DNA from 4 places in the Duganella sp. GW821-FHT07F09 genome. Region 4 is predicted to be linked to each of the others. Evidence: predicted binding sites of a transcription regulator. Region 4 holds the regulator's gene; each other region holds the start of a gene.
The links. The regulator sigma-54, encoded in region 4, starts transcription at its own class of promoters, with help from an activator protein. The targets are predictions, from matches to a motif close to TGGCANGNAANCTGCTTT.

Region 1 (2,199 bases), on a different contig from region 4:
CGGCGCGGCGAGTGCAAACAGGATGGATACCCCAGCGAGCAATGTTGTTATAGTTTTCTTCATCAATCTTCCCCTTAAAGAGCTTCGTGGCCGGTTTCACCGGTACGAATACGGATCACCTGTTCCAGGTTGTATACAAAGATCTTGCCGTCACCGATTTTGCCGGTGCGGGCAGCGCCTTCGATCGCTTCGATCGCCTGTTCGACGATCGCGTCGTCCACCGCCGCCTCGATCTTGGTCTTCGGCAGGAAATCGACCACATACTCGGCGCCGCGATACAGCTCGGTGTGGCCTTTCTGGCGGCCGAAGCCTTTCACTTCGGTCACGGTGATGCCTTGCACGTTGATCGCCGAGAGGGCCTCGCGGACCTCGTCGAGCTTGAACGGCTTGATAATGGCGGTAATCATTTTCATGCTGGCCTCGCTTAGAAGGTTTTGGAAATAGTAAGCACAGCCCCGGTTTTGCCGAGGTTTTTACCGCGTCCGACGTAGGTGTCCGTATTGGTAAAGACCGCCGCCAATGCCACCGTCGCCACGCCGAAATCTTTGGTGAAACCTACTTTGTAATCGCTGTAGCTGGACGCGCTGTTGTTCTTGACCTTCTGATGGCCGGCGTGCAGGTTCAGGATGTAGCCGTCGTACACGTCCTGGTTAAACTGGGCATCGACATAGCCGCTGTTCTTACTGTCGGCAAAGCCGAACAGATTGGTCGTCGAGTGCGAATACTTGATCGAGAATGGGCCCGTGCCCACTTGCGCGTACAACTCGAAGGTGTTGGCGCTCGGGGTCAGGCCGTTCGACGGGTAGATGTAATACAGGCCGCCGACGTCATAGGTGACGTCCTTGGCGATCTCGCCGCGCTTGCCGGCGTAGACATCGATTTCCACATCGGCGTCGCCGCCGCCGTCCGTGACCCACTTGATGGTCGAGGCCCAGGTGCCGACATACAAGCCGGTTGGATTGTTGACGTAATCCACGCCGCCTTGCAGCGCTGGATTCAAACGTGTTTGCGAGATGCCGCGATAGCGGTAGTCGCTGGTCACAGCAACGTTGTAGCTGATCTGGTTGTCCGGTGCCGGTTCGGCAGCGGCCGGGGCCGCAGGCGCGGGTTGCGCGTCCTGGGCCTGCGCCACGGAGGCGCCCATGGTGGCGAATGCGAAGGTCAATGCTGCGATCAGAGTCAGGTTCGTGCTTTTCATAATTTTGTCCTTGTAGTTATCGAACTTAGTCACAGATAGAGAATACGGTTACGGGTAAAATCCTTATGAGGCAAAGCAGTGAGCGGCATTCATTTACTTCTTTAGCAGAATGCGTGCCAGCTAATGTTGCTCGCTGGATAGCCGCTGTAGCATCCGCGACAACGTACGTACTCCGACGAAAGTGATAATTCGAAAGTGTCGAACGCAAGAGTCTTTGGTTTTGCACCACAATGAAGCATGAATGCACTTTTATGGTGCATACATAACCCCACCAGATCAAGGAATATTATGGATATGAACACTTTTTTTAACGACTTGCAAAACAAGATCAGCCAAGCCGTCCAAAACTCACCAGCAAAGGACATTGAGAAGAACGTCAAGTCCATGATGACGCAGGGATTCTCCAAACTGGACCTGGTGACGCGCGAGGAATTTGATGTTCAAACGCAAGTCTTAGCGAAAACCCGCGCGAAGTTGGAAACGCTGGAGACGCGTCTGGCGGAACTGGAAGCGAAGGCGGCGGCGCCTAAGAGCGATATCATCATTTAAGATGACCACCGATGCCGCCAAGTAAGTCATTAGCCCCGATGACGGGGCGAGGCGGCCCATGACAATGCCGGGTTACGAAGCCTGCGCAGTAGGACTGGCTCGCCATCCCGTCGGCGTTTCCCAGGCGCCCCGCCCCCATCGCGCGCGGCGCCGCGTTCCGGCGGTTCAGAACTTCACGTCAAGCTTGACGCTGAAGTAGCGGAACACATCGCGCGGCGGCACCCAGCTGTCGACCGTGATCAAGGGCGACGTGGCCGTCGGCCCGGCGCGGTAGGTCGGCCCGCTGGCGTTAGCGTTCGGAATGTAGAAGCGATCGAACAAATTATTGATACGGAAGCTGAGTTTGTACCGATCGCTCGGCGCCCGTACGCCAAAACCGAGATCGGCAATGGTGTAGCCGGCGTTGATCGCGCGCGGATCGTTGTTGATGTTGTTGCTGTACTCGCTCTGGT
Region 2 (2,199 bases), on a different contig from region 4:
TCTGGGGCGGCATTCCGGCGCGCAAAATCAAAGCGGCCTCGGCAGTAAAGGCAAGCGAACTGAGCTAGAGTAATGAACCAGATCAAGCAAGTGCCGGAATTTTTTACGCACTGTTCGATCCGCAACACACAGCGCGGCGCAAGCCCTTGAATCCACAGGCTTCGTCCAGGCTGGCAGGAGTTTTGCTGAAGAGGTGGAGCGACCTTGATTTCCAGGGTCTTCTATTTCTTGGGGAACAGCTATGAACTATTACAAACCCGCCGCCGCCATCCTCGCGGCCGCGCTGGCGACACCGTTCGCCGCGCTCGCCGCCCCGGTGGTCGGCCTCGATCCCACCGGCACCGGCACCTACACCACCTACGCCGACCTGTGGACCAACATCACCGACACCGCCGTGGTCACCGGCTTCGTGCCGGGCGCCATCGTCGGTCCCGGCGGCATCGCGCCATATGTCACCGAACTGCACACGCAGACCGTCATCGGCACCATGAGCAACAGCAACACCGGCGCCATCGTCACGCCGCCCGGCCTCAACACCAGCTTCGAGATGACCAAGGTCGTGCGCTTCGAGGAACTGGTCACCTCGCAAAACGCCACCACCGCCACCTTCGGGCTGGCGCCCAGCCAGTCGGCGGCGATGGACGTCGATCCCACCCGCGCCGGCGTGCAAAACTTCGCCGTGTTCTTCGACCAGATCACGCCCGGCGGCGCCAGCCAGGCCGTGCCCGGCAACGGCGTCGACACGGTGCGCTGCTATGGCACCGGCGTCACCGGCGGCGCCGCCAACGGTTGCGGCGGCGGCGGCGCCGACCCGGACGGCGACGGCGTCATGATCCTGTCGGGCCACCTGGTCTTCAACACCGCCAGCTTCACCGCCAGCGGCGCCGTCGGCACCGGCTCGTTCGACACCCGCTTCATCATCGACTATGTCGACCCCGCCTACCTGGACATCGTCACCGGCTCGGTGTTCCTGGACAAGTTCACCGGCACCACCAACGTGCCGTCGTTCTTTACACCGACCTCGATGTGGGACGGCGCCACGCCCACCACCGTCCCCTTCCTGAAAGTGGACTCCTCGCAGTCCTTCGCCGCCGTGCCGGAGCCGGGCACCGTGGCCATCATCGGGCTGGGCCTGGCCGGGCTGGCACTGAGCAAGCGCCGTAAAATCAACGCTCCTTGCTGATCCATGGTTTGCTGTTGCAACGACAGCGGGCGCTTCCGCTATTTTTCAACGGACCCGGCGCCATGCCCGCGGTCCGTTTTTTTATTGACGGCTTTTTTTACAATAGTTGCAAAAACGTAGTGGCGGCGGCGCGCAAGTGCTTGATTCCTTACGGTTCGCCTTGCTTGGCAAGGGTTTTGCTCTATAGGTCATACGATCCCGATTTCCGGGTTCCGTCAACTCCAGGGAGCACACACATGAACATCCTCAAACCCGCACTGGCCGCCGCCACGATCGCTACCGCGCTGGCCGCGCCGCTCACCGCCAGCGCCGGCCCCACTGTGGGCCTCGATGTCACCGGCAGCGGCGCCTACAGCACCTACGCCGACCTGTGGACCAACGTCACCGACACCGGCCTGGCCACCGGCTTCATCCCCGGCATCACCGTCGGCCCCGGCGCCGGCGCGCCCTACCTGACCGAGCTGCGTTCGCAGATGGTCATCGGCACTATGTCGAACAGCAACATCCCGGCCATCGTCACGCCGGGCGGCCTGAACACCACCTTCGAGATCAGCAAGGTGGTGCGCTTCCAGCAAGTGGTCGATTCGCAGACGCCGACCACCGCCCACTTCACGCTGCCGCCATCGCAGGCGGCCGCGATGGACGTCGATCCGCTGCGCGCCGGCGTGCAAAACATCGCCATCTACTTCGACCAGATCACCGCCGGCCCCGGCAGCAGCCGCGCCGTGCCCGGCAACGGCGCCGGCACCGTGCGCTGCTACGGCACCGGTTCGACCTCGACCGGCTGCGGCACCTCGCCCGGCGACACCGACGGCGACGGCATCATCATCCTGTCGGGCCACCTGGTGTTCAACGACGCCAGCTTCACCGCCAGCGGCGCGATCGGCACCGGCTCGTTCGATTCGCGCTTCATGATCGACTACGTCGATCCGGCCTACCTGGACATCGTCACCGGCTCCATCTTCCAGGACAAGGTCACCGGCACCACCAACGTGCCCTCGTTCTTCACGCCGACG
Region 3 (2,199 bases), on a different contig from region 4:
GATGGATCTTGTTGGCGATACCGTCCAGACCGGCCATCAGCAGCGCGGCGAAGCACAGGTACACGTTTGCCAGTGGATCAGGGAAACGGGTTTCGATGCGGCGGCCTTTTGGATTGGCCACGTGTGGAATACGGATCGAAGCCGAACGGTTACGGGCCGAGTAGGCCAGTTTCACCGGCGCTTCGAAGCCCGGAACCAGACGCTTGTACGAGTTGGTGCCCGGGTTGGTGATCGCGTTCAGCGCCTTGGCGTGCTTGATGATGCCGCCGATGTAATACAGCGCGGTTTCCGACAGGCCGGCATAGCCGTCGCCGGCGAACAGGTTGACGCCGTCTTTCCAGATCGACTGGTGCACGTGCATGCCCGAACCGTTGTCGCCAACGATAGGTTTCGGCATGAAGGTGGCGGTTTTGCCGTAGCTGTGGGCCACGTTCCAGACCACATATTTCAGGTTCTGGGTCCAGTCGGCGCGCTCGACCAGGGTCGAGAATTTGGTGCCGATTTCGTTCTGGCCGGCGCCGGCCACTTCATGGTGGTGCACTTCGACCGGGATGCCCAGCGATTCGAGGATCAGGCACATTTCCGAACGCATGTCCTGGAAGCTGTCGACCGGTGGGACCGGGAAGTAGCCGCCCTTGACGGTAGGACGATGGCCGCTGTTGCCGCCTTCGATTTCCTTGTCGGTGGTCCACGATGCTTCGTCGGAATCGATCTTGACGAAGCAGCCCGACATGTCGATCTTCCAGCGCACGCTGTCGAAGATGAAGAATTCTGGTTCCGGACCGAAGTAGGCGGTGTCGCCCATGCCCGACGATTTCAGGTAGGCTTCAGCGCGCTTGGCGATCGAGCGCGGGTCGCGGTCGTAGCCCTTGCCGTCCGACGGTTCGATAACGTCGCACTGCATGAACAGCGTGGTCTCTTCCATGAACGGATCGATGTTCGCGGTGTTTGGATCTGGCAGCAGAATCATGTCCGATGCTTCAATGCCCTTCCAGCCGGCGATCGAGGAACCGTCGAATGCGTGACCCGATTCGAACTTGTCCATGTCGAAGTGCGACACGGGCACGGTGACGTGCTGTTCTTTACCACGGGTATCGGCGAAACGGAAATCAACGAATTTGACTTCGTTTTCCTGGACCATTTTCAAGACTTCTGCGGCTGTCATTGCCATGCGTATCTCCTAAAGGAATGTGTATAACTGGTGCGCTCTCTATAAGCAGTATCTATGCCAGCCTGAAACTCATAACGATATGTTCATAGCGTCTTGGAACTCGCCGACAAAAGTGACTAAAACGGGGCGGAGCACCAAAACGCCACTATTTACACCGGATCAATGCGGCACCAACTTGGTGCAAACTTACCAAACCGCACCATCTTCGTGCAATTTTCATTTTCAGTGGAAAATTGCACGGCTTTGGTGCGCCATTGTCTCCGACGTGCACAGGACGCCTATAATAAACTCAATCTTATTTGGAGGGACATCCCATGAGCAAAATAGACGAGATCCTGGCCGTGGCCCGTGGGCGCAGCAAGGACTGGCCGTATGCCGGCGCGGTCACGCCGCAGGAGGCCTACGAGCTGATCGGCGCCGACAACGCCGTCAAGATCGTGGATGTGCGCACCAATGCCGAGCGCGACTGGGTCGGCCGGGTGGCCATTCCGGAAGCCCAACATGGTGCGGTACAGTGGAGTATTTATCCGGGCGGCATCGCCAATCATGAATTCATCGAGCAATTGAACTCGGTGGCGCGCAAGGATCAGGTGTTGTTGTTCCTGTGCCGCTCGGGCGTGCGCTCGCGTGGTGCGGCCAAGCTGGCCACCGAGCACGGCTACCAGCACTGCTACGACATCCTGGAAGGCTTCGAGGGCGACAAGGACGAGCACGGTCACCGCAGGAACATCGGCGGCTGGTGCAAGGCCGGCCTGCCGTGGACGGGCGCGTAACTTTGTAACTGGATTAAACGGGCACCGCCTGCGTCGCCGCCGGCGCGCCCTCGCCCATCAAAAACTGTATCCGCTTGCGCACGAACTGTATGTGGCTGCGCAAGCCGTACAAGCCATCGGCGAACGACAGCGGAATCGAGATCTGGTTGACCAGCTCCTCGATCTCGTCGAGCCGCTTGAGCTGCGCCTCGTACACCTGCATCCGCGTCTCCTCCGGCGCGCTCTCGACCTGCTGCTCCACCGTGCGCAACTGCC
Region 4 (2,199 bases):
TCCTCAAGGAACGCAATATCGGCGTCCTCATTACCGATCACAATGTGCGCGAGACGCTGGGCATCTGCGACCGCGCATATATCATCAACCAGGGCTCGGTGCTGGCTTCGGGCCGGCCGGACGACATCATCGCCGACGAGTCGGTGCGCCGCGTGTACCTGGGTGAACACTTCAGAATGTAATCGCGCCCCATGAAACAGTCATTGCAACTGCGCACGTCGCAGCACCTCGCGCTGACACCCCAGCTGCAGCAGTCGATCCGTCTGCTGCAGCTGTCCACGCTGGAGCTGCACCAGGAGCTCGAGCAACTGCTCACCGATAACCCTTTGCTCGAGCGCCTGGACGACCCGCTCGACCGTTCGCTGCGGCTGCTGTCCGACGGCGCCATCAGCCAGCAGGCGCCGTCCGGCGAGGCCCCGTCCGAAGGCCCGCCGAACCAGCAGGACGCGCCGGCGCCCGCCGACGCCGACAACTACGACGGCCCGGCCGCCGATACCGAAAGCACCAGCAGCGAGGCCGATGTCGACTGGAGCGACGCCGGCCGCAGCAAGGCTCCCGACGACGAGGACGCGCGTCCGCAACTGGAGGCCAACCACTGCACCCTGCGCGAGCACCTGATGGAGCAGATGCGCGTGACGGTGCTGGAGATGCGCGACCGCGCGCTGGTCGAGCTGATCATCGACGCGCTCGACGAGAACGGCTACCTGGAGGAGCCGCTGGAGGAGATCCACGCGCGCCTGCCGGAGGAACTGGAAGTCGACATCGACGAACTGCGCACCGCCTTGTCGATGCTGCAAAGCTTCGACCCGATGGGCGTGGGCGCGCGCAACGCCTCCGAATGCCTGGCGCTGCAGATCAAGCGCCTGCCCGGCATCGCGCTGGTGACGCGGCGCATGGCGCTGACCATCGTCGAAAACCATTTGACGTGGTTCGCCCAGCGCGACTTCAACAAGCTGAAAAAAGCGCTGGTGTGCGACGACGAGGACCTGCGCGAGGCGCAGGCCGTCATCCGTCTGTGCAATCCGCATCCGGGGTCGGCGTTCGCCTCGGACGTGTCGGACTACGTGGTGCCGGACGTGATCGTCAAGAAGTCGCGCAGCGGCTGGCAGGTCAGCCTCAACAACGACGTCATGCCGCGCCTGCGGGTCAACGCCATGTACGCCAACCTGCTCAAGCAGGGCAAAGGCGAGGGCCAGATGGGCGCCCAGCTGCAGGAGGCCAAGTGGCTGATCAAGAATATGCGCCAGCGCTTCGACACCATCCTGCGCGTGGCGCAAGCGATAGTAGAAAGACAAAAGAACTTTTTCTCGCACGGCGCCGTTGCCATGCGGCCCCTTGTGCTTCGCGAAATTGCTGATACACTGGGTTTACACGAGAGCACTATTTCTCGGGTGACGACTCAAAAGTACATGCTGACGCCGCACGGCATGTTTGAGTTGAAATATTTCTTTGGTAGCCATGTCGCCACCGAAGCGGGCGGTGAAGCAAGTTCGACGGCGATACGGGCACTCATCGTGCAATTGACAGGAGCTGAAGACCCTAAAAATCCTTTATCCGACAGTAAGATTGCGGACATGCTGGGGGAACAAGGCATGGTGATTGCGCGACGCACTGTTGCCAAATATCGCGAAGCGTTGAAAATCCCTCCCGTCAGTCTCCGCAAGTCTTTGTAGTTACTTGGTCACTGTGCGCCCGGCCGCAATGGGCGCGGCACTGACCGTAAGCGACATTTATCTTTAGGAGCGTGTATGAATCTGACCATCAGTGGACATCATCTCGAAGTGACCGCGGCCATCCGCGAATACGTACAGAACAAACTGGAACGTGTCACTCGTCACTTCGATCAAGTTATTGATATTGCTGTCATTCTGACTGTAGATAACCTTAAAGAGAAATCCAAACGCCAGAAGGCTGAAATCAATCTGCGTCTGTCGGGTAAAACCGTGTACGTGGAAAGCCTGTCGCAAGACCTGTACGCCGCGATCGACACCCTGGTCGACAAGCTTGACCGGCAGGTCATGAAATACAAATCCAAAGTTCAGCAGCACGGCCACGATGCGATCAAGCATCTCCCGGATAGCTACGAACCCGCTGCCGCCGCCCTATAACAACGGCCTCCGGCACCATCCAACAAAGGGCGCAAGGGCGCCCTTTTTTGTGTCCGCTTGTTGTGTCCGCTTTTGTCCCCTTTCGATTCGA

Region 1: AC07P1_RS24270 (TorF family putative porin) is a predicted target of sigma-54. The motif match lies at 1,300-1,317, and genes of this name have one in related genera.
Region 2: AC07P1_RS18640 (PEP-CTERM sorting domain-containing protein) is a predicted target of sigma-54. The motif match lies at 1,349-1,366, and genes of this name have one in related genera.
Region 3: glnA (type I glutamate--ammonia ligase) is a predicted target of sigma-54. The motif match lies at 1,214-1,231, and genes of this name have one in related genera.

What each region holds. Positions count from the first base shown of each region.
Region 1 covers NZ_JBWKQJ010000010.1:20,715-22,913, reverse strand. The annotation lists gene AC07P1_RS24280 (ammonium transporter) at 1-63, opposite strand, end outside; gene AC07P1_RS24275 (P-II family nitrogen regulator) at 75-413, opposite strand; gene AC07P1_RS24270 (TorF family putative porin) at 425-1,198, opposite strand; gene AC07P1_RS24265 (accessory factor UbiK family protein) at 1,487-1,747, shown strand; gene AC07P1_RS24260 (TonB-dependent receptor) at 1,913-2,199, opposite strand, start outside.
Region 2 covers NZ_JBWKQJ010000006.1:447,648-449,846, forward strand. The annotation lists gene AC07P1_RS18630 (acyltransferase) at 1-68, shown strand, start outside; gene AC07P1_RS18635 (PEP-CTERM sorting domain-containing protein) at 242-1,183, shown strand; gene AC07P1_RS18640 (PEP-CTERM sorting domain-containing protein) at 1,420-2,199, shown strand, end outside.
Region 3 covers NZ_JBWKQJ010000004.1:178,681-180,879, reverse strand. The annotation lists gene glnA (type I glutamate--ammonia ligase) at 1-1,171, opposite strand, end outside; gene AC07P1_RS12395 (rhodanese-like domain-containing protein) at 1,486-1,944, shown strand; gene AC07P1_RS12390 (TAXI family TRAP transporter solute-binding subunit) at 1,958-2,199, opposite strand, start outside.
Region 4 covers NZ_JBWKQJ010000016.1:91,044-93,242, forward strand. The annotation lists gene lptB (LPS export ABC transporter ATP-binding protein) at 1-182, shown strand, start outside; gene AC07P1_RS30475 (RNA polymerase factor sigma-54) at 192-1,673, shown strand; gene hpf (ribosome hibernation-promoting factor, HPF/YfiA family) at 1,749-2,108, shown strand.